Regions from separate parts of the Pseudomonas sp. Ost2 genome, predicted to be linked through region 2. Evidence: predicted binding sites of a transcription regulator. Region 2 holds the regulator's gene; each other region holds the start of a gene.

Region 1 (7,497 bases), 560 kb from region 2:
ACCCGCCAACGCCGTCCCGCCCACCAGCAGGCGTTCACGGCCCCAGCGCCGGGCGGCGCGGCTCGCCAGCAACTGGAACCCGGCCATCATCCCCGAGTAGGCGCCACGCAACAGCCCGACCTGGGCGTAGCTCATGCCGAACTGCAACTGCCAGATCGGCAGCAGCACATAGATCACATCGGTCAGGCCGTCATGTACCGCATGGGCAGTACAGGCCGCCCACAGCGAGCGACGGCGCGAGGGGGTGTCAGCAGGTCGGGATTGAGCCTGGAAAACCTTATCGTTCGTGGTGTTCATTATCGGCGACGTCAGTCAGTAGGGTTGAAGAACAAGCCGGACTCAGCCGAGCCCGACGACCGAAGCCGCGTTCCGGGGTGGTTTCCAGCCGACCAGGGCGATCAGCAACGACAGCAGTTGAAAGCCGACGATCAGCGCCACGCAGCCCGGCCAGCCCCATGGGCTCCAGACCAGCGCCGGCACGATGGCGCCGCAGCTGCCGCCCAGGTAGTAACCGGTCAGGTACAGGCCGACCGCGCCGGCCTTGTCATGGCGGGCAGTGGACGTGATAAAGGCGTTGGCGGCCGCCTGGGCGAGAAACACCCCGGTGGAACTCAGGGCCAGGCCCGGCACGATCAGCCACAACGAAGGCAACAGCGTCAGCGCCGAACCGCTGACCCCGAGCACCGCCGCGCCCACCAGCAATTCCGATTGCGGGCGGGACTTGCTCAGGCGCCCGGCGACGGGGATCACCACCAGCGCCAGCAGGAACACCATGTAGATCGTCCCCAGCGCCGCGCTACCCAGCTCGAAGGGCGGCTGGCCGAGGTACAAGCCGGCGTAGGTGAAGGTCGCCACCTGCGAAAACAGCACACAGAAACCGACGCCATAGGCCGCCAGCAAAGGCTTGCTGCGCAGCTCGCGCAGGGCCAGCAGACGGTTGCGCACCACCGGCGCCAGCGACCGCGGATTGGCCGGCAGCAGACAATGAATGGCCAGGGCAACCAACAGGCTGATCCCCGCCAGCAACTCGAAGCCTTCGCGCCAGCCCACATATTCGCTCATCACCCCGATGACAAAACGCCCGGCAAAACCGCCGAGCACGGTGCCGGCGACATACAGGCTGGTGACTTCGGTGACCATGCCGCCACGCCAGCGCTCGCCGATATAGGCCACGCTGGTGGCGAACACCAGGGGAATCAACATCCCCTCGATAAACCGCCACGCCAGCAACTCGCCGAGGCTGTGGGCACGGGCCGCGAACCAGGCCGGCACACACAGCAGCAAGGCCGCGACGACAATCACCGGGCGTTGCTCGAAGCGACCCGCCAGGCGGCTGACAAAGGGCGCGGTGATCGCCACCGCCAGCGTGGTCACGGTGATGCTCCAGCCGGCCTGGCGGGCGCTGACGTGGAAATCCGCGGCAAACACCTGGAGGATGCTCTGGGTCGCGTACAAGTGGAGAAAGGCCGCGCAACCGCAAAGAAACAGCGCAACGCGGGCGGACAATTGGCGCGAATTCATCGGAGCTCTCGTTTTATACCGTGAGGACTTTATAAGATAGGCAGCTCACCGAAGACCAATACCGAATTCGGACCGATCAATACCCAAGGACCCGGATGCTCGATCTACGTAGATTGCGTTACTTCCTGACCGTCGCCGAAGAGCTGCATTTCGGTCGCGCGGCGCTGCGCCTGCATCTCGCCCAGCCGCCGCTGACCCGGCAGATCTCCGCGCTGGAGAGCGAACTGGGGTTTCGTCTGTTCGACCGCACCAGCCGCACGGTGACGCTCACGCCCCAGGGCCGGCACTTCCTGCCCTACGCCCGCGCCGCGTTGGAGCAGATCGACCTCGCCGAGGTGATTGCCGGCAAGCTGGCCACGGGCCTGGCCGGCCAACTGGCCCTCGGCTACGCCAGCTCGATTGCCCTGTCGGATATCTTCAGCCAAGCCATCCAGGTGTTTGCCCAGCGCTTTCCGGACGTGCAATTGACCTTGCTCGAAGGCTCTTCCGGCGGCCAGTGGTCGCAGATCGCCGATGGCCGCCTGGATATCGGCATGAGCCGCAAGCAACCGCCAGACGGCCAGGGCGGGCTGCAATCGCTGTCCCTCGGCGACGAACCGCTGGTGGCCGCCCTGCCCAGCGACAACCCGCTGGCCGGCCAGGCCGAAGTCAGCCTGGAACAGCTCGGCGCCTACCCGCTGATCCTGTTTCCGGCCGATTACGGCTCGGGCCTCAACGGCACCATCGAGCAGCTCTACCAACGCCATGACGTGCCCTTGCGACCGGGCCCGGCCGGACGCCAGATCACCTCGATCATCGCCCTGGTGGCCGCCGGCCAGGGCGTCGCGCTGGTACCCGCCTGTGCCCAGGCCCTGGCGAAAAAAGGCGTGACCTATCGCCCGCTGGCCGACCCTGGAGCCTGCGCCCCGCTGCTGGTGCTGACACGGGCGCAAGGTCGCAGCCTGCTGGTGGAGGCCTTCATGGGGGTGATCGATGAGCTGCTGGCGGACCGCTCGTAACCGGGCCAAGCCTGCGGCCAGTACCGGAATCGCTGAAAAAAACGACGGGCAGACCTGAACAATCGCGCCTGCGGGTCGATACAGGAAAAACACAATAAGATTCCTCTCCGACCCGGGACTTCCCATGAAGTGGAAAATACGCAACAAGGTTCTGCTGCTGGCCGTCATTCCTGCCCTTTTGCTGGCCTTGATCATTCAGTTGCTGGCTTTTTCCGAGCAGCAGACCATGGGCGAACGAAGCATCGAGGAGACGCGCCAGACCCTGCTCAAGACCCGCAAGGACGAGTTGGTGCACTACCTCGATCTGGCCTACAGCACCATCAAGCCACTCTATGACGGGGCCGACGCCATGGCTCCGGCCACCCAGGAGGAAGCCAAGCGGCGCCTGCGCGAACTGCACTACGGACAGGACGGTTATTTCTTCGGCTACAGCGACAAGGGCGACCGGATTTTCCTGGCCGGCAAGGACGAGGGGAAAAACTTCTGGGACCTGAAGGACAGCCACGGCACCTACCTGATCCGCGAACTGATCGGCGCCGCCAAACGAGGCGGCGATTTCGTGACCTATTACTATCCCAAGCCCGGCAATGACAGCACCGCCTACCCCAAGCTGTCCTACAGCATCTACCTGGAGAAATGGAACTGGACCGTCGGCGCCGGCTTTTATGTCGACGGCCTTGACGCCCTGATCGCCGAACAGACGCAACACCAGCAGCAGACCATGGAGGCGCTGCGCTGGAAACAATGGGGCATCATGCTGGTGTTGCTGATCGTGCTGAGCATGGTCGCCGCCTATGTGGCCCGTTCCATTGTCAGGCCACTCGGACTGCTGACGCGTAGCCTGCAGGACCTGGCCAGCGAAGACGGCGACCTGACCCGCCAGTTGCCCGTGGATGGCAACCAGGAAACCGCCGATCTCGCCAGCGCCTTCAACCAGTTCGCGGGCAAGATCCGCCATATGGTGCTCGACCTGACCCGCTGCGCCCAGCAATTGCAGGAGCGCAACGAGCAGCTCAAGCAGAGCGCCCAGCATGCCTCCGACGCGTTGACACGCCAGACCCGCGATGCCGAGCAGGTCACCCACGCCATGGAGCAGATGGCCCTGGCCACCCATAACGTGGCGGAGTCGGCACAAAGCGCGGCCCAGGCGACCCGCGATACCGATGAGCAGGCCCAGGCCATGCAGACCAACGTGAACGACACCGTCAATGCCATCGGCGGCCTGGCCCGGGATATCGAAAAAGCAGCCCAGGATATCCGGACCCTGGGCAGCGACGTGGAGTCCATCGGTTCCATCCTCGATGTGATCCGTGGCATTGCCGAGCAGACCAATCTGCTGGCCCTCAACGCCGCCATCGAGGCCGCCCGCGCGGGCGAACAGGGCCGCGGTTTTGCCGTGGTGGCCGATGAGGTCCGCTCGCTGGCCCAGCGCACCCAGCAAAGCACCCAGGAAATCCAGGGCAAGATCAGCCAACTGCAACAGGGCGCCCGGGCAGCGGTCAGCACCATGCAGAGCAGTCTCGATGGCAGCGAAGTGGCGGTGACCAAGGTCAACGGCACCGGCCAGATCCTGGCTCAGGTGAGCAACGCGGTATCCGAGATCAATGGCATGAACAACCAGATTGCAACCGCCGCGGAAGAACAGTCGAGTATCGGTGCGGAGGTCAACCAGAGCCTGTCGCAGATCAGCCAGCACATCAACGACACCCATGCCCTCACCACCCGCAACAATCAGATGTGCGTCGAGCTGGATCAGTTGTCGCGGGAATTGGGGCTGCTGGTCAAGCGCTTCCGGGTCTGACGATCCGGGCGCGCGCCTGGCACCTGACTATTCGTACACCGTCACGCAATTGCGCCCGGACTTCTTCGACGTGTACAGCGCCTGGTCCGCCCAGGCGATCAGGTCAGCGTGGGTGACCGACGGGCGACTCAGGTCGGCCACGCCCAGGCTGATGGTGAAGCGGATAACCTGCCCTTCGTGCAGCACTTCCAGCGCTTCGACCGCCTTGCGCAGGCGTTCGGCAAAGAACCGGCCACCGGCCTTGTCGGTGTCCGACAGCACCACGCCAAACTCTTCGCCGCCATAACGCCCGGCCACGTCGCTGTCACGGACATGCTCGCAGACCAGCTGGGCCACCTGCTCGATCACCTTGTCACCGGCCTGGTGCCCGTAGGTGTCGTTGACCCGCTTGAAGTGGTCGATATCGAACATCACCAGGCTGGTGGGATTGCCATGCCGCTGGTGCCGGGCATGGGCGACCTTCAGGCTTTCTTCCCAGTGCCCACGGTTGTACAGGCCGGTCAGGCGGTCGGTGCTCGACAGGGTCTGCAGTTGCGCATTGGCGGCCTGGAGCTGGTGGCGGTTGGTCGCCACGTCGGTCACGTCGTAGATCACCAGGCAGATATGGCGGATCTCGCTGTCGGTGGAGCGCAACGGCAGCAACGTGGTGTTCTGGTACATGAAATCTTCCAGGCCGGTGATCGGCTGGTAGCTCTTGAACCGCACCAGGTAAGGCCGCTGCTCCCAGATGGTGAACGCCGGGGTGCCCAGGGTCGCGACACTTTCCACCTTGCGGCTGAACCATTCGCGGTCGACATCGGGAAACAGATCGAAGAAGGATTGGTTGTTCGCGTCCTTGGGCTGCACCCCGGAGCGGTTCTCCATGAAGGTGTTCCAGACCTGCACGCAGTAGTCGCGATCGAGTACCACCACACCGACATCGATGCTCTGGACGATCGCCAGCAACCAGTGGAACTCGTTCAGATCGATGTGATCGTTCATGGCTCAGTTCATCAGGTAGGCGAGTTTATGGGTCAACCGCTCGATCGAATCTTCCGTGAACAGCAACAGCAGGTCAAAGTGGATATCGTGCCCTTCCAGGCTGTAGCTGATCTCCACCGCCAGGGTCTTTTTCCAGCGCTGCCCGTTGACCCGGATCAGCTCGTCGATGGCCGCGTGCTGCCCGAGGATCTGCGGGTGGCCCTGGGAAAACACCACGTCGATCTGCTCGGCGATGCTGCTCAGGCAGGCGCCGATCAGCACGCTCGACAGGTCCAGCAGCATCTCCAGGTCCGAGTACTCGGGCCCCTGGCGCTTCATCAGCTCGGCCATGTCGGCGATTTCCGAGTCATGGAACATCAGCAGCGCTTCACCAGCAATGCCACTGCCGATAAAACCCTGGCAGATGGCGGTGAGCTGCTGGCAACTGCCGGCATCCATCAACGCCATGTGCAACTCGCCGACTTCGAGGATATTCACATTGGGCACCGGCAGTTGCACGAATACCCCGAGGACCTTGGCAATCAGCGCGGCGGCACGGCCGATGGCGACGTTGACCGTTTCGCGAAAGGCGTCGCGAAAACTGATTTCCACGCTCGGTGCCTGGCGCGGTGCGGCCAGGGCCTGGCCCGGCGCGCCCAACAGGCCCAACTCGCCCAGGGTATGGCGCAGCTCGCTTTCGTCGAAGGGTTTCTTCAGGAAAGCCAGGGCGCCCAGGGCCCGGACCCGACGTACCGCTTCTTCCTGGACATCCCCGGAAATCACGATGACCTGGGCGGCCAGTCCTTCGGCGCGCATGGCAGCCAGGACCTGGTAACCGTCCATTTCCGGCATGGTCAGGTCAAGCAGCACCACCTGCCCCAACCCCTGGCGTATCGCCTCCAGTCCCTGGCGGCCGTCACTGGCCTCGGTGATCGACACCGACCAGTCCGCCGGCAGCGCGCGCAGCACCTGCTTGCGCGCCATGCTGGAGTCGTCACAGACAAGTAGGGGAATCACTGACACAGGCCGGTGCTCATCGTATGGAATATCAGGGAAAAGATTAGTGGCATGATGCCATAACTTTCATAAAAGACGTGTATGCCCGCGGTTTTATTGAGAACCACGTCCAATAATCCATCAGCCTATACGCAACCGGACGTAAGGGTATGGCTTAGATCAACAGACATGACACCTGCCCGGGCAGGACTGACTGGACAGTCGAGGCCTTGCCAGCCACTTAACACTCTTTGACAGTTTCCCGACAAAGCACTCAAAGACCGCCACCGCCCCCGGCCCTAGGATGGGATTATTCTCATTGCTTCCGGGTGTCCCATGCTCCGCTCGCTCCGCACGCTTCCCCTGATCAGCTTCCTGTTGGGCAGCATGGGGTGCAACGGCCAGCCACCGGCGCCGACACCGATCCTGGAAAAGGGTGACTACAGCAGCATCATCCGTTACCTGCAGACGCAGATCCCCGAGGAAATGGCCGAGCGCAAGGTCCCGGGGCTGTCCATTGCCCTGGTCGCCGGCCAGGAGCTGATCTGGGCCCGGGGCTTCGGTTATGCCGACAAGGAAGACGGCGTGCGGGTCACCGATCACACCGCGTTTCGCGCCGGCTCCCTCTCCAAATTGCTGACCGCCACGGCGGCCCTGCAACTGGTCGAACAGCGCCGGCTGAGCCTGGATGCGCCGCTGCAGGACACCCTCAAGGAGTTCTACGTCCGCTCGCGCTTTCACGAACGCCAGCAGGACGCGGACAAGGCCGTGACCCTGCGCCGCCTGCTCAGCCATCAGTCCGGCCTGCCTGGAGAATACCTGCGCGACCTGCGCACGCCGTCGGCCCTCGACCAGTTGCCGCAACGGGTCTCGGGCCTCTGGCTGAGCAACCCGCCCGGCCGTCAGGTGGCCTACTCGAACCTCGGTTATGCCCTGGCGGGTGCCGCTATCGAACGCAGCAGCGGCGAAAGCTTCGAGAACCAGTTGCAGAAAACCCTGCTCAAGCCGCTGGAAATGACCCAGTCGAGCTTTATCGGCGATGGCGACCGCCAGCCGTTCCGGGCCCAGGGTTATCAAAACGGCTCGCCGCGCCCCGACACGGAAATCCGCGACCTCTCCGCCGGCGGCCTCTGGGCCAGTCCCCGCGACCTGAGCCACTACGTGCAGATGCTGTTCGCCGACGGCACCTACAAGGGCCGACGGATCCTGGAGGCGCAATCG
Region 2 (7,497 bases):
TCGGACGCCTGGCGGTACCAAGTCTGCATGTCTTGGCCTACCAGGAAATTCCGGACAACAAGCAAGTCACCATCGTTGCGACAGTAGGGCCCAACGGCTGAGGTAGTGGGTTATGCAAGTTAAGCGTTTTTTCGCCGCCGATATGCGTCAGGCCATGAAGCTGGTTCGTGATGAGCTGGGCTCGGACGCGGCCATCATCGGCAACCGCCGCATCGCGGGCGGTGTCGAGCTGACGGCTGCCCTGGACTACAAGCTCTCGGCCCTGGCGCCGCGTGTACCGAACATGGAGCTCGAGGACGAGCTGCGCAAGACCCAGTCGCGGATCGTCACCGCCCAGGCCGAACTGAGCCTGCGCAGCGAGGGCGAGAGCGATGCGACCACCAATCGCCAGTTGTTCGCCGGCCTGCCGCTGACCGCTGCCGAGCCGCTGATCGAACCGACTTTCGACGAGCCGCGTCGCCCGGCCCCGGCGCCTGTCGCGGCGGCCCCGGCGGTGGACCAGCGGGTCTTCGATTCGATGCGTTTCGAGCTCAACGGCCTGCGCGAGCTGCTGGAAGTCCAGCTCGGCTCCCTGGCCTGGAACCAGTTGCAAGGCAGCCAGCCGGCGCAGGCCAACCTCTGGCGCCGCCTGCAGCGTGTCGGCCTGTCCGGCCCGCTGTCGCGCGACCTGCTGGCACTGATCACCGGCATCGAAGAGCCGCGTCAGGCCTGGCGTATGCTGCTGGCGCACCTGGCCCGGATGATCGTCACTCCCGAGATCGAACCCTTGGAAGAGGGCGGGGTCATAGCCATGGTCGGTCCGGCCGGCATGGGCAAGACCACCACGCTGGCCAAGCTGGCGGCGCGCTACGTGCTCAAGTACGGTGCGCAGAACATCGCCCTGGTCAGCATGGACAGCTTCCGTATCGGTGCCCAGGAACAGCTCAAGACCCTGGGGCGGATCCTCAACGTACCCGTGACCCACGTCGACCCGGGCCAGTCCCTGGCGCAAGCCCTCGATCCGCTGCTGCGCAAGCGCGTCGTGCTGATCGATACCGCCGGCCTGCAGGCCAGCGACCCGGCGCTGCGCATGCAACTGGAAAGCCTGGCCGGACGCGGGATCAAGGCCAAGAATTACCTGGTCCTGGCCACGACCAGCCAGAAACAGGTGTTGACCGCCGCCTACCACAGCTACAAGCGCTGCGGGCTGGCTGGCTGCATCCTGACTAAACTGGATGAAACGGCGAGTCTCGGCGAAGTGCTGAGCCTGGCCATCAGCCACGAATTGCCGGTGGCCTATCTGACCGATGGTCCAAGGATTCCGGACGATCTGCATTTGCCGCGCCGCCACCAGCTGGTGAGCCGCGCAGTCAGTGTGCAAATGCAGGAAGAACCCAGCGAAGAGGCCATGGCCGATATGTTCGCTGACATCTACCACAGCCCGTCCAAACGAGTGGGTTGAGGTAATCATGAAGACGTTGCAATGCACCTACATCGATGGTCTGCCAGGCATTAGTTCCCTCCGGGAACGCGCAGCCAGTTATGTGGCCTTCCGTCTAAGCAAGACAAGGTAAGAAGAGAACATGGGCAGCATGCATCCCGTACAGGTGATCGCGGTGACCGGCGGCAAGGGTGGCGTCGGGAAGACTAACGTGTCAGTGAACTTGTCCCTGGCGCTGGCTGAGCTTGGCCGGCGGGTCATGCTGCTGGACGCCGACCTGGGGCTGGCGAATGTCGACGTCCTGCTGGGGCTGACCCCCAAACGCACCCTGGCCGACGTGGTCGAGGGGCGCTGTGAGTTGCGTGATGTGCTGTTGCAGGGGCCGGGCGGGATCCGTATCGTGCCGGCCGCCTCCGGCACCCAGAGCATGGTCCACCTGAGCCCGGCCCAGCATGCCGGCCTGATCCAGGCGTTCAGCGATATTGGCGACAACCTCGATGTGCTGGTGATCGACACCGCTGCGGGTATTGGTGACTCGGTAGTCAGTTTTGTCCGCGCGGCCCAGGAAGTCCTGCTGGTGGTCTGCGACGAGCCGACCTCGATCACTGACGCCTATGCCCTGATCAAGCTGCTCAACCGCGACTACGGCATGAACCGTTTCCGCGTGCTGGCCAACATGGCCCAGAGCCCCCAGGAAGGTCGCAATCTGTTCGCCAAGTTGACCAAGGTCACGGATCGCTTCCTCGATGTAGCCCTACAATACGTCGGTGCCGTTCCCTACGATGAATGCGTACGCAAGGCCGTGCAGAAGCAGCGCGCGGTCTACGAAGCGTTCCCTCGTTCGAAATGCGCCCTGGCGTTCAAGGCCATTGCCCAGAAGGTCGACACCTGGCCGTTGCCCGCCAACCCACGCGGGCACCTGGAGTTCTTCGTCGAACGTCTGGTGCATCAGACGAGTGCGGGACCAGTGCTATGACTGCCAGTGGCTATCGCATGTATTCCAAGTCGTCGCGTGACAGCCAGTATGAGTTGATCGAGCGTTATGCGCCTCTGGTCAAGCGGATCGCCTATCACTTGCTGGCGCGGCTGCCGGCCAGTGTGCAGGTCGAGGACCTGATCCAGGCGGGCATGATCGGCCTGCTGGAAGTCTCGACCAAGTATGACTCCAGCAAAGGTGCGAGTTTCGAGACCTATGCCGGTATCCGGATTCGCGGCGCGATGCTCGATGAGGTCCGCAAGGGCGACTGGGCACCCCGTTCGGTACACCGCAATACCCGTATGGTCAGTGACGCAATCAGGGCAATTGAAGCGAAAACCGGTCGTGACGCTAAAGATCACGAGGTTGCAGCCGAACTCCAATTGAGTCTCGATGATTATTACGGGATTTTGAACGATACCCTGGGCAGCCGATTGTTCAGTTTCGACGACCTGTTGCAGGACGGCGAGCATGAAGGGCTGCACGAGGATGGCGCGAGTGCTCATCTCGAGCCGTCACGCGATCTGGAGGATGAACGCTTCCAGGCGGCGCTGGCGGATGCGATTGCCAATTTGCCGGAGCGTGAGCGACTGGTCTTGGCGCTGTACTACGACGAGGAGCTGAACCTCAAGGAAATCGGTGAGGTACTGGGGGTCAGCGAATCGCGAGTCAGCCAGTTACACAGCCAGTGCGCGGCCCGCTTGCGGGGGCGTTTGGGAGAGTGGCGAGCGCGTTGACAGGCAGTGTGGGGACACTGCGAACGAGACCGATGCAGCGTTTGACGGTGTGTCGGCGGCTCGGCCGGTTGTGGTTTCCATGCAGTAGTCGAGTGTTGTGCCGAATTGATTGAACAGCGCGTTCAGGTGCTGAAACGCGTTTAAGACTGCTTGGAGGTCGAATTGAACAAGAACATGAAAATCCTCATTGTTGATGACTTCTCAACGATGCGGCGGATCATCAAGAACCTGTTGCGTGACCTCGGGTTCACCAACACGGTCGAGGCCGATGACGGTACTACCGCCATTCCGGTCCTCAACAGCGGTAGCATCGACTTTCTGGTCACCGACTGGAACATGCCCGGCATGACCGGCATCGACCTGCTGCGCCACGTGCGTGCCGATGAAAAGCTCAAGCACCTGCCGGTCCTGATGGTCACGGCCGAAGCCAAGCGCGAGCAGATCATCGAAGCCGCCCAGGCCGGCGTCAACGGCTATGTGGTCAAACCATTCACGGCCCAGGCGCTGAAAGAGAAGATCGAAAAGATCTTCGAACGCATCGGTTGATGAAGTCCGCCACGGGGGCGCTATGGAGCACAACGAATCTTCACTGGGCGATTTTGAATCGACCCTGAAAAAACATGCCCGTGAACTGGTCGACAGCCTTGAAAAAGGCCGTTTCGGCGATGCGGTGCAAATGATCCATGAGCTGAACCAGACCCGTGACCGCGGCCTGTATCTGGAAGTCGGCAAGCTGACCCGCGAGCTGCACAGTGCGATCGTCAATTTCCAGATTGACCCGACCATGCCGCAAGCCGAGGAAGTTTCGCAGATCACCGACGCCACCGAGCGCCTGTCCTATGTGGTCAGGCTGACCGAGGCGGCGGCCAATCGCACCATGGACCTGGTGGAGAGCGCGACCCCGCGGGTCAGTGGCCTGAACGAGGAAGCCAAGGCCCTGAGCGCCGACTGGGGTCGCTTCATGCGGCGTGAAGTCGGTGCCGAAGAGTTTCGCGCACTGGCCCGGCGGGTCGACGGTTTCCTTTCGCGCAGCGAGCAGGAGACCCGTGCGGTATCGAGCGATCTCAACGACATCCTGCTGGCCCAGGATTACCAGGACCTTACCGGCCAGGTGATCAAGCGCGTCACGCAGATGGTCACCGAAGTCGAAAGCAATCTGCTCAAACTGGTGCTGATGGCCAGCCAGGTGGATCGTTTTGCGGGTATCGAACATGACCGCGAAGCCATCCTCGCGGAAAAAGATCCACAAAAACAGATGGCAAAGGGTGAAGGTCCGCAGATTCATGCCGATAAACGTGAAGACGTTATGTCCGGTCAGGACGATGTCGACGATTTGCTTTCCAGCCTTGGATTCTAGGAGCACCCATACACATGAGCTTCGGCGCCGATGAAGAGATCCTTCAGGATTTCCTGGTTGAGGCCGGCGAGATTCTTGAGCAACTGTCCGAGCAACTGGTCGAGCTGGAAAGCCGCCCGGATGACGCGGATCTGCTCAATGCCATTTTTCGCGGTTTTCACACTGTAAAAGGGGGCGCCGGCTTCCTCCAGCTCAACGAGCTGGTGGAGTGCTGTCACATCGCCGAGAACGTGTTCGACATCCTGCGCAAGGGTGAGCGTCGCGTCGACTCGGAACTGATGGACGTGGTCCTGGAAGCGCTGGACGCGGTCAACGGCATGTTCGGCGAAGTCCGCGAACGCAGCCCGATCACCGCGGCCACCCCGGAACTGCTGGCCGCCCTGGCGCGCCTGGCGGAGCCGGCCGCTGCTGGTGAAGCACCGGCTGCCGTGGTGGAGGAAGCGGTCGTCGAGCCGGTCGCCGAAAGCGATTCCGGCGACATCACCGACAATGAATTCGAACTGCTCCTCGACTCGCTCAACGCGGTCAAGGAACAGGCACAGGCGCCCGCGGCGCCAGCCCCGGTCGCCGCCGAAGCGGGTAGCGACGAGATCACCGACGCCGAGTTCGAGTCGTTGCTCGATCAGTTGCACGGCAAGGGCCAGTTCGCCCCCGAGGCTATTGCCGCCGAAGCCGCCGCAGCGGCGAGCGCGGCGGCCGCACCGGCCTCGACGGCGGAAAGCTCCGATATCACCGACGACGAATTCGAAGCCCTGCTCGACCAGTTGCATGGCAAGGGTTCGTTCAAGGTCGACGCCCTCGACGCGGCAGCGGCTTCCGCGCCGGCGGCGAAAGCCCCGGATAGCGCGGCGGCAGCGGGCAGCGACCTGATCACCGACCACGAGTTCGAATCCCTGCTCGACGAGTTGCACGGCAAGGGCAAGTTCTCCGAAGTGGCGGGTGGCACCACGGCGGCTGTGGCAGCACCGGCAGCGGCCGCCGCCAAGCCGGCTGCGGCGCCTGCGGCCAAGGTGGAAGCCAAGGCCGAGCCGGCCAAGCCAGCGCCTGCGCCCGCTGCTGCTGCTGCTGCTGCGCCTGCCCCCGCGCGGGCTCCGGCGGCAGCGGCGGCGGAAAAGCCAGCCAGTGAAGCCGAGACCACCGTACGGGTCGATACCGCACGCCTCGACGAGATCATGAACATGGTCGGCGAGTTGGTGCTGGTGCGTAACCGTCTGGTGCGCCTGGGCCTCAACAGCGGCGACGAAGCCATGTCCAAGGCGGTGTCCAACCTCGACGTGGTGACTGCCGACCTGCAGACCGCGGTGATGAAGACCCGCATGCAGCCGATCAAGAAAGTCTTCGGCCGCTTCCCGCGCCTGGTTCGCGACCTGGCCCGGCAGTTGAAGAAAGAGATCAACCTGGAACTGGTGGGTGAAGAGACCGACCTCGACAAGAACCTTGTCGAGGCCCTGGCCGACCCGCTGGTCCACCTGGTGCGCAACTCGGTCGACCACGGTATCGAAGAGCCGGCCGATCGCGAAGCCATGGGCAAGCCCCGCAGCGGTCGGGTCGTGCTCTCGGCGGAACAGGAAGGCGACCACATCCTGCTGTCGATCTCCGATGACGGCAAGGGCATGGACGCCGATGTGCTGCGCGGCATCGCCGTGAAGAAAGGCCTGATGGACAAGGATGCGGCTGACCGTCTCAGCGAGACCGACTGCTTCAACCTGATCTTCGCCCCGGGCTTCTCGACCAAGACCGAGATTTCCGACGTGTCCGGTCGTGGCGTGGGCATGGACGTGGTGAAGACCAAGATCGCCCAGCTCAACGGCACCATCAATATCTACTCGACCAAGGGCAAGGGCTCGAAGATCGTCATCAAGGTCCCGTTGACCCTGGCGATCATGCCGACCCTGATGGTCATGCTCGGCAACCAGGCCTTTGCGTTCCCGCTGGTCAACGTCAACGAGATCTTCCACCTCGACCTGTCGCGCACCAACGTGGTCGACGGCCAGGAAGTGGTGATCGTGCGGGACAAGGCCCTGCCGCTGTTCTACCTCAAGCGCTGGCTGGTCAGCTCTGCCGCTCACGAAGAGCAGCGCGAAGGCCATGTGGTGATCCTTTCGGTGGGCACGCAGCGGATCGGCTTCGTCGTCGATCAACTGGTCGGCCAGGAAGAAGTGGTCATCAAGCCGCTGGGCAAAATGCTGCAGGGAACCCCGGGCATGTCGGGCGCCACCATCACCGGTGACGGTCGCATCGCGCTGATTCTCGATGTGCCGAGCATGCTCAAGCGTTACGCCGCACGGCGTATTTGATTCTGGTTCGGCGGCGGTGCATGAGTCCGCCGCCGTACCTAACGGAGTGTTTATGGTAGTCAAGGTCCTGGTGGTGGATGATTCGGGGTTTTTCCGCCGCCGCGTCTCGGAAATTCTTTCGGCGGATCCGAGCATCCAGGTTGTCGGCACGGCGACCAACGGTAAAGAAGCCATCGATCAGGCCCAGGCGCTCAAGCCGGACGTGATCACCATGGACTACGAGATGCCGATGATGGATGGCATCACGGCGGTGCGGCATATCATGCAGCGCTGTCCGACTCCGGTTCTGATGTTCTCGTCCCTGACCCATGAAGGCGCGCGGGTCACCCTCGACGCGCTGGATGCCGGGGCCGTGGACTTCCTGCCGAAGAATTTCGAAGACATCTCGCGCAATCCCGAGAAGGTCAAGCAATTGCTGTGCGAGAAGGTGCACAGCATTTCGCGCAGCAACCGTCGTTTCAGCAGCTACAGTGCTCCGGCCTCGCCTTCAACCCCGGCGCCGAGTGCCGCTCCGGCTTCTTCGGGCAGCTTTGGCAGCAGCGCCGCGGCGCCGGCTCCCGTGCGCACCACGCCGGTGGCCAGCCGTGCGCCGGCGCCAGCCGCATCGACCTCGGCCACACCGAAGCGCAAGGCCTACAAGCTGGTCGCCATCGGCACTTCCACCGGCGGTCCGGTTGCGCTGCAACGCGTCCTGACACAACTGCCGGCCA
Region 3 (7,497 bases), 350 kb from region 2:
CATCGCTGATGATGTTGGCACGGGAAGTATCGGCGTTGAACTGGGTAGTCTTGGTCCAGTCGCTGACGATACCAGCCGGGTTGGCGCCCGCGCCGTTGGCCGCCCACACGCCATTGGTCACCACGCCAGGAACCCAACCGGTGATGGTGATGCTGGTCTTGCCGGCGGTACCCGCAATACTGGTCAACTTGCCCGAGGAGTCAAAGACCATTGGCACTGGTACAGGGTCGGTCGCGGCAGGCGGAACGGTAGGTGGAACGGTCGGAACGGTAGCCGCCGTGCCATTCGGGTTGCGCCCGTCGATCAGTGTGTAGACGTTCCAGGTATTGGCGCCGGTCTTGACCACATACTGGTCCAGCGAGTGCTTGTTACCCTGGGTGTCATAGATATCGGAGCTGAACGGCTTGGTGTAGCTCGCCTGGTTCGACGGGTCGAACGGCGTGGTTGCCTGGTTGATCACCGGCGACTTCGAATCGAGGTTGATCGTCGCACCCACCGTGGTGCTGGTCTGCGGTGGCAGGTTCGATACGTCGATGCGCAGGTCGGTCAGTACGCCCGGAATGATATTGCCCTTGGAGTCGGCGGCAAAACCTTGCAGGCGGGCAGTACCGTCGGAGTTGGTGATGTAGCCGTCCTTGTCGGTCTTGAAGGTACCGGCACGGGTATAGCTCAGCGAACCGTTGCTGCTCAGGGTGAAGAAACCGTTGCCCTGGATACCCATGTCCAGCGCGTTGCCGGTGGCGGTCATGCCACCGTTGCCGAAGTTCTGCGAAACGTTGGCCAGGTTCACACCGTTACCGATGGTCTTGGCGGCCACACCCAGCTTGGTCGCCGAGTAGACGTCCTCGAATTCCGCGCGGGAGGATTTGAAGCCGGTGGTGTTGACGTTGGCAATGTTGTTGCCGGTTACGTCGAGCTGTTTCTGGGCCGCATTGAGACCGCTCAAACCGATATTAAAAGACATAACTCACTCCTTTGTTTCGCGTTGGTCGGCTCTTACAGGCCAATGGTCTGGACTTTGGACAGAGCAATGCTGCCCAGGCCCGCCAGGTTAAGCATCATTTCGCCGCCGTTCTGACCCAGGCTCACGCTGCTGACGGTCGCCGGCAGGTTGGTGACCATGGCGGTCGCCTTGCTGTCGATCTGCGAGGTGGCGTTGAAGGTGTAGGTACCGTTGGCCAGCAGGGTGCCCGAATCGTCCTTGCCGTCCCAGGCGAAAGCGGCGTTGCCGGCTTTCTGGCTGCCCATGTCGATGGTCCTGACCACCTTGCCGGTGGAGTCGGTGATCTTCAGGGTCAGGTTGTCCACGGAACTCGGGATCGTCACCGTGCCGGTAAACGGCTTGCTGGTATCGACCACGGCCTTGTCGGTCGGCACGATGACCGAGCGGCCGACCAGCGACGAGGCCTGCAGGGCCTGGGACGACTGGAAGGCGCCGGCGATGTTGTTCACGCTGGTGTTGAGCGTGGTAATGCCTTCCAGGCTGCTGAACTGGGCCAGCTGGGCGACGAAGGCACTGTTGTCCTGGGGATCCAGCGGGTTCTGGTTCTTGAGCTGGGTCACCAGCAATTTCAGGAACGCGTCCTTGCCCAGGGTCTGCCCGCCGGTGGCACCGCCGATGGCGTTGCCCAGGGGATCGGTGTTGCTGTTATTCGCCACCTTCTGGTTGGAGGCGTTGATGATGTCGTTGAGGCTGGGACCGCTGGTGGAATCGGAAACACTCATGGCTGTCGCCCCTTATCACTGACCCAGGGTCAGAACCTTCTGCATCATGGTCTTGGCGGTGTTCATCATTTCCGCGTTGGTCTGGAACGAGCGGCTGGCAGAGATCATGTCGGCCATTTCCTCGACCACGTTGACGTTCGGGTAGTAGACATAACCCTTGGCGTCGGCCGCCGGATGGTTCGGTTCGTAGCGGGCTTCCAGGTTGCTCTGGTCCTCGACCACGCCCATCACCTGAACGCCCTGACCGGCCGCGTCCTGGTTCTGGAACAACGAATCGCTGCCGCCGCTCTGGCCGTTCTGGAACATGGTGGCGAACACCGGGTGGCGTGCACGGTAGGTCTTGTCGATGCTCGACGAGACGGTCTCGGCGTTGGCGATGTTACTGGCGACGGTGTTCAGGCGAGTGGTCTGGGCACTCATGCCGCTACCGGCAATGTTGAAAACGCTGGCGAGGGACATGGCTTACTCTCCACGCAGGGCTGATACCAGCCCTTTGAATTTACTGTTGAGCAGGGTGAAGCTGGCCTGGAAGTCGACCGCGTTCTGTGCATAGTTCGATTGCTCGATCTGCGCATCCACGGTGTTCTGGTCGATCGACGGCTGCATCGGCGTGCGGTATTGCAACGCCGCATCGCCATCGCTCAGGCCCTGGGCTTCGATATGACGGCTGTTGGTGGTGTTGAGGGCGAAGGTGCCGTTCTTGGCCTTTTCGCTCTGCTCGGCGAGCACCGAGGAAAAGTCCATGTCCCGAGCCTTGTAGTTCGGGGTGTCGGCGTTGGCGATGTTGTTGGCCAGCACTTCGGCACGTTGGGCGCGGAAGCCCAGGGCTTTCTCATGGATACCGAGCGCTTTATCGAAGCTGATGCTCATGTCGGGAAACCTTCAAGAGTTGACCTGATCGTTGAAACAGGCTTTTCGTTGACAGAGCTATAGCAAGCCCCATGCCAATTCCTCAAAGGCCGTAAATCAAGGCTTTGCGGGGTGGCAGACAGCGGCAATGCCAGAAAAGCGGCAAAGCATTTCCGCCGCGCGTCAGCAAAGCGGCAAGGCGGGCGGCAAGAAAAGTGGCAAAAAAAAGGGAGCCCCCGGGGCTCCCTTTTCTGCGTTGGACCTGTTGCCTACTTGGCCTGGTAGATGATTCCAGGACTGCATTGCACCATCTGGTAATGGTCCGGCAGGCCGTTCAGGGCCTCGGAGGCACCGAGGAACAGATAGCCGCCCGGCTTGAGGGTCCCGTGAATACGCATGAGGATGTCCTTCTTCACCTCGGCGGAGAAGTAGATCAGCACGTTACGGCAGAACACGATGTCGAACTTGCCCAGGCTGGCGTAGCTGTCCAGCAGGTTGAACGAACGGAACTCGACCCGGCTCTTGATCGGCGCCTTGACCGCCCAGCGGCCCGGCCCTTTCGGATCGAAGTAACGCTGCAGGCGCTCGGGGGACAAGCCACGACCGATGGCCAGGCTGTCGTACTCCCCCGTCTTGCAGTTGGTCAGCATCAGCCCCGACAGGTCGGTGGCGACGATCTGCGCGCCCGCCTTCAACTGGCCCATGTTGGTCCGCTCGAACTCGTCGATCGACATCGAGATCGAATAGGGTTCCTGCCCCGACGAACAGGCAGCCGACCAGATACGCAGGCGCTGTCCGGGACTGGCCTTGATCGCTTCCGGCAATACCTTGCCCTTGAGCACTTCAAACGGATAGGTGTCGCGAAACCACAGGGTTTCGTTGGTGGTCATGGCATCCACCACCTGCTCGCGCAAACCGCTGCGCGGCTGGGCCTGGATCTTCTGGACCAACTCGCCCAGAGACTTGATGCCTTGCTGTTCCATCAGTTTGTTGAGACGGCTGGAAACCAGATATTGCTTGTTTTCACCGAGCAGAATGCCACAGGCCTTTTCCAGGAAGACCCGGAACTGTTCGAAATCCAAATTACCCGTAGACAATGATGCCGCCTCTTAAATCGTCTGTACCGCCGGGGACGAAAGCCCCCGGCCGTTATTCTGCTGCCTTGATCCGGTCAACCACCCGGGATGCCAGGTCATCAGGACGGAACTTGGCGAGGAAGTCATCAGCACCGACCTTCTTCACCATCGCCTGATTGAAGACACCCGACAAGGAAGTATGCAGGATGATATGCAACTTTTGCATGCGAGGATCGTTGCGGATCTCCGCTGTAAGGGTATAGCCGTCCATTTCGGGCATTTCGATGTCGGAAATCATCATCAGGAACTCTTCTTCCGGCTTCTTGCCCTCGTCGACCAGCTTGCGCAGGTAATCCAGCGCCTGTCGGCCGTCGTTCAACGCCACCACCTCGACACCGACCGTCTGCAGGCAGCGCGTGACCTGCTTGCGCGCCACCGACGAGTCATCGACCGTCAGCACCCGCAACGACACCGCCTTGCTCTGGGTCTCGACATCGACCACACCGAGGGAAATCGACTCGGACGTGGGCGAGACCTCGGCCAGGATCTTCTCGACGTCGATGATCTCCACCAACTGGTTGTCGATTCGCGTCACTGCCGTCAGGTAGTGATCGCGCCCGGTGCCCTTGGGCGGCGGATGGATCTCTTCCCAGTTCATGTTGACGATGCGCTCCACCGACTTCACCAGGAACCCCTGGGTCTTGGTGTTGTACTCCGTAATGATCACAAACGGATTACTCTGGTCCTTGAGTGCACCGGAGCCCGTGGCCATCGCCAGATCGAGGATCGGGATGGTTGCCCCACGAATATTCGCCACACCGCACACCACCGGATTGGACTTCGGCATCAGAGTCAGCTTGGGGCATTGCAGCACCTCGCGTACCTTGAAGACGTTGATTCCATACAACTGCTGGCCGTCGAGACGGAACAACAGCAGTTCAAGGCGATTCTGCCCGACCAGTTGCGTACGCTGGTTCACCGAATCCATCACACCAGCCATGCCTGACCCCTCTCACCAAAGCTTCAGATCCGATGCACATTCAAGAGTAAACGGCACGGGCCTTGCTTTTTATACTGTTATGAAAGCACAAACGACATTTTTTCGACGCCTGACATCACAGTACCGCAGATTGCTCTGGGTTTTGTCGGCTTTATGCTGTCTGAACCCCAGCGGCCCTGCCCTTGCGGAATCGGCGACCCTGCCTGATCAGCTTATCGGCGTGACCCAAGGCTTTCTTGAGTTCACCGTAGAAGACTACCTGGCTACCAGTCAAACCGAAGGTCGTTATGAAATCCAGGTCAATCAACTGGATCCGCGCCTGCGCATGGCCGCCTGCGACAAGGAATTGACAGCCAGCCTGGAGAGCCCCGCGACGCCGATTGGCCGGGTCACCGTGAAAATCCGCTGCGAGGGCACCTCGCCCTGGACCGTGTTCGTACCGGCCCAGGTCAAGCTGTTCCGCGACGTGGTGGTGACCACCCGCCCGCTCAAGCGTGCCGGCATCATCGAACCGGGTGACGTGGCGCTGCGTGAGCGGGATATCAGCCTGATCAACCAGGGCTTCCTGACTTCGCCCGACCAGGCCATCGGGCAGAAACTTGTCCGACCAATGGTCATGGATCAGGTCATCACCCTGGTGCATCTGGAACAGGCCGAAGTGGTCCGCAAGGGCGACCAGGTGGTGATCAGTGCGACGAGCGGTGGCCTGGTAGTGAAGATGCCGGGAGAAGCCCTGTCCAATGGCGGGCTCAACGAACAGATCCGCATCAAGAACCTCAACTCGCAACGTGTCATCAAAGCCCGTGTCACCGCGCCCGGGCAGGTAGAGGTAGCTTTATGAAGAGAAAAGTGGCCTTGTAGATAACTGGCGCGAAGTCGCCACTTTTCCTAAACTGTGCCCCAGACAGGGATACAGCCGACACGTGCAGACTCATTCTCAGATGAGCCTAAAGTTTTTCCGGGTATGGCCGAAAACAAGGCAAGCGTCCAAATACCCAGAGGTTTTTTTATCATGGTCATCGATTTCAGTCGTTTGAATAACGCCCCGTCACTGACAGGCAGCACGCGCAGCAGCGCCAGCAAGGAAGCCGACAGTGCCGGCAAGTCCGCGTCCGTCAACAGCCAGGCCGACTCGGTCAGCCAGAGCGGGGAATCGGTACACCTCAGCAATGAGGCTCAGCAGTTGCAAAAGGTCACTGACAAGCTGCAGCAGCAGCCTGTGGTCAACAGCGCCCGGGTGGCCGAGTTGAAGCAGGCAATTGCCGACGGCAGCTACAAGGTCGACAGCAACCGCGTAGCCAGCAAACTGCTCAACTTCGAAGCCCAGCGCTAGGCTCCGGCCCGCGCCAGGCTTTTGGACGCTTAAAACCCAAGGCCAGCCATGCACGACACCACTCTACTGCAACTGATCACCGAAGATTTTGCTCCAGCTCAAGACCTGCTTGAGTTGCTGCGCGCCGAATCCCTGGCGCTCCACGGACGCAACATGTTCGAGCTGGAAGATATTCTGGCGCGCAAGCAAGCGCTGATCATTCTGTTGGAACAGCATGGCCGCAAGCGCAGCCAGATCCTCGCAAGCCTCAATCTGCCCACCAATCGCGCCGGCCTGGAACAACTGGCCGCACAGTCGAGCGTGGGCGATGAACTGCTGAGCCAGAGCGACGTGCTCACCCGACTCCTGGCCGATTGCCAGGCAGCCAACGAGCTCAACGGACGCAACATCCAGGTTCAGCAAGCGACTACCGCGAACCAGTTGAAGATCCTGACCGGCGGTGAGCCTCCCGCGCTCTACGATGCCCGCGGCTCGACCGCCAGGCTTGCGAAGCCTCGCCCACTCAGTCAGGCTTGAAAGCGAACTGGTGCGCGCTCTATCCAAGGCGCGCAACATGCTGGCAAAATGCTGGCTTTTGCGTGTAGTCGTATTTTGTCTGGAGATTGATGAACCGTGTCCAATGCCCCAAGCGCGGACGATGCTCCGCAGCCACCCAAGGTGCTAACCACACCTCTGGAAATTGCCGCCAACCTGCGGATGCTGCAGGAAAGCCATGACCCGTTGATCATCACGTTCCACGAACGCACCCAGCGCTTCCAGAGTTTTGTGATCGATGTCGACCGGGAGGCCGGCACCCTGGCCCTGGACGAAATGATGCCGCGCGACGGCGAACGCTTCCTGTCGGCAGGCGAGCCTTTCCGTGTCGAAGGTTTCCACGAGGGCGTGCGCATCACCTGGGAACAACCCCAGCCGATGACCATCGACGAAACCGAAGGCTGCTACCGTGGGACGATCCCCCAGGAAGTCGTCTACCACCAGCGCCGCAATGCGTTTCGCGCCGCCTTGAAGCTCACCGCCCTGGTGAATGTCGAGCTCAGCGGTGAAAAGCTCAAGGCTCCGGTCACCGGCAAGCTGCTGGATATCTCCGCCAGCGGTTGCAAGCTGCGTTTCGAAGGCGATATCTCCGACCGCCTGCAGTTGGGCCAGGTCTACGAGCGTTTTATCGCCGCCCTGCCCTTCGGGCCGATGACCGCTCCCGTGGAGTTGCGTCACCTGCATTTCGAAGAAAGGATCAACACCACCTTCGCCGGCGTGCGTTTCCACAACATGAGCGGCCTGGTACAACGCCAGGTCGAGCGTTTCGTCTACCAGTTGCAGCGCGAGGCACGGCGTTTCGACAAGGACGACGATTACTGAGTCAGGCGCTTTCACTCTCCAAAAAAAAACGGGCCACCCTTATCAGGTGGCCCGTTTTTTTCATCAGTGCTATCAGTTGCTCGATTTGTGCGCCGGCTCCGGGTCCGACTCATCGACCTCGGCAACCACCTCGGGCTCTGGCGCCGGGGGCACCACGC

The links. Region 2 encodes FliA, which starts transcription of late flagellar genes. Its sites were predicted from a motif close to CTAAAGTTTNNNNNNNNNNNGCCGNTAA; they were not measured.
Region 1: the regulator FliA is predicted to act here: its motif matches at 2,574-2,601, upstream of KI243_RS20990 (methyl-accepting chemotaxis protein).
Region 3: the regulator FliA is predicted to act here: its motif matches at 5,598-5,625, upstream of flgM (flagellar biosynthesis anti-sigma factor FlgM).

Annotation. Positions count from the first base shown of each region.
Region 1 covers NZ_AP021904.1:4,804,547-4,812,043, forward strand. The annotation lists gene KI243_RS20975 (MFS transporter) at 1-297, opposite strand, end outside; gene KI243_RS20980 (MFS transporter) at 340-1,521, opposite strand; gene KI243_RS20985 (LysR family transcriptional regulator) at 1,617-2,519, shown strand; gene KI243_RS20990 (methyl-accepting chemotaxis protein) at 2,644-4,320, shown strand; gene KI243_RS20995 (diguanylate cyclase) at 4,348-5,301, opposite strand; gene KI243_RS21000 (response regulator) at 5,305-6,303, opposite strand; gene KI243_RS21005 (serine hydrolase domain-containing protein) at 6,613-7,497, shown strand, end outside.
Region 2 covers NZ_AP021904.1:5,365,898-5,373,394, reverse strand. The annotation lists gene flhA (flagellar biosynthesis protein FlhA) at 1-101, shown strand, start outside; gene flhF (flagellar biosynthesis protein FlhF) at 113-1,441, shown strand; gene fleN (flagellar synthesis regulator FleN) at 1,563-2,396, shown strand; gene fliA (RNA polymerase sigma factor FliA) at 2,393-3,133, shown strand; gene KI243_RS23490 (chemotaxis response regulator CheY) at 3,308-3,679, shown strand; gene KI243_RS23485 (protein phosphatase CheZ) at 3,702-4,490, shown strand; gene KI243_RS23480 (chemotaxis protein CheA) at 4,505-6,787, shown strand; gene KI243_RS23475 (chemotaxis response regulator protein-glutamate methylesterase) at 6,840-7,497, shown strand, end outside.
Region 3 covers NZ_AP021904.1:5,712,194-5,719,690, forward strand. The annotation lists gene flgE (flagellar hook protein FlgE) at 1-964, opposite strand, end outside; gene flgD (flagellar hook assembly protein FlgD) at 997-1,725, opposite strand; gene flgC (flagellar basal body rod protein FlgC) at 1,741-2,184, opposite strand; gene flgB (flagellar basal body rod protein FlgB) at 2,188-2,595, opposite strand; gene cheR (protein-glutamate O-methyltransferase CheR) at 2,844-3,671, opposite strand; gene KI243_RS25185 (chemotaxis protein CheV) at 3,724-4,650, opposite strand; gene flgA (flagellar basal body P-ring formation chaperone FlgA) at 4,730-5,491, shown strand; gene flgM (flagellar biosynthesis anti-sigma factor FlgM) at 5,663-5,983, shown strand; gene KI243_RS25200 (flagellar protein FlgN) at 6,032-6,499, shown strand; gene KI243_RS25205 (flagellar brake protein) at 6,596-7,339, shown strand; gene KI243_RS25210 (MFS transporter) at 7,412-7,497, opposite strand, start outside.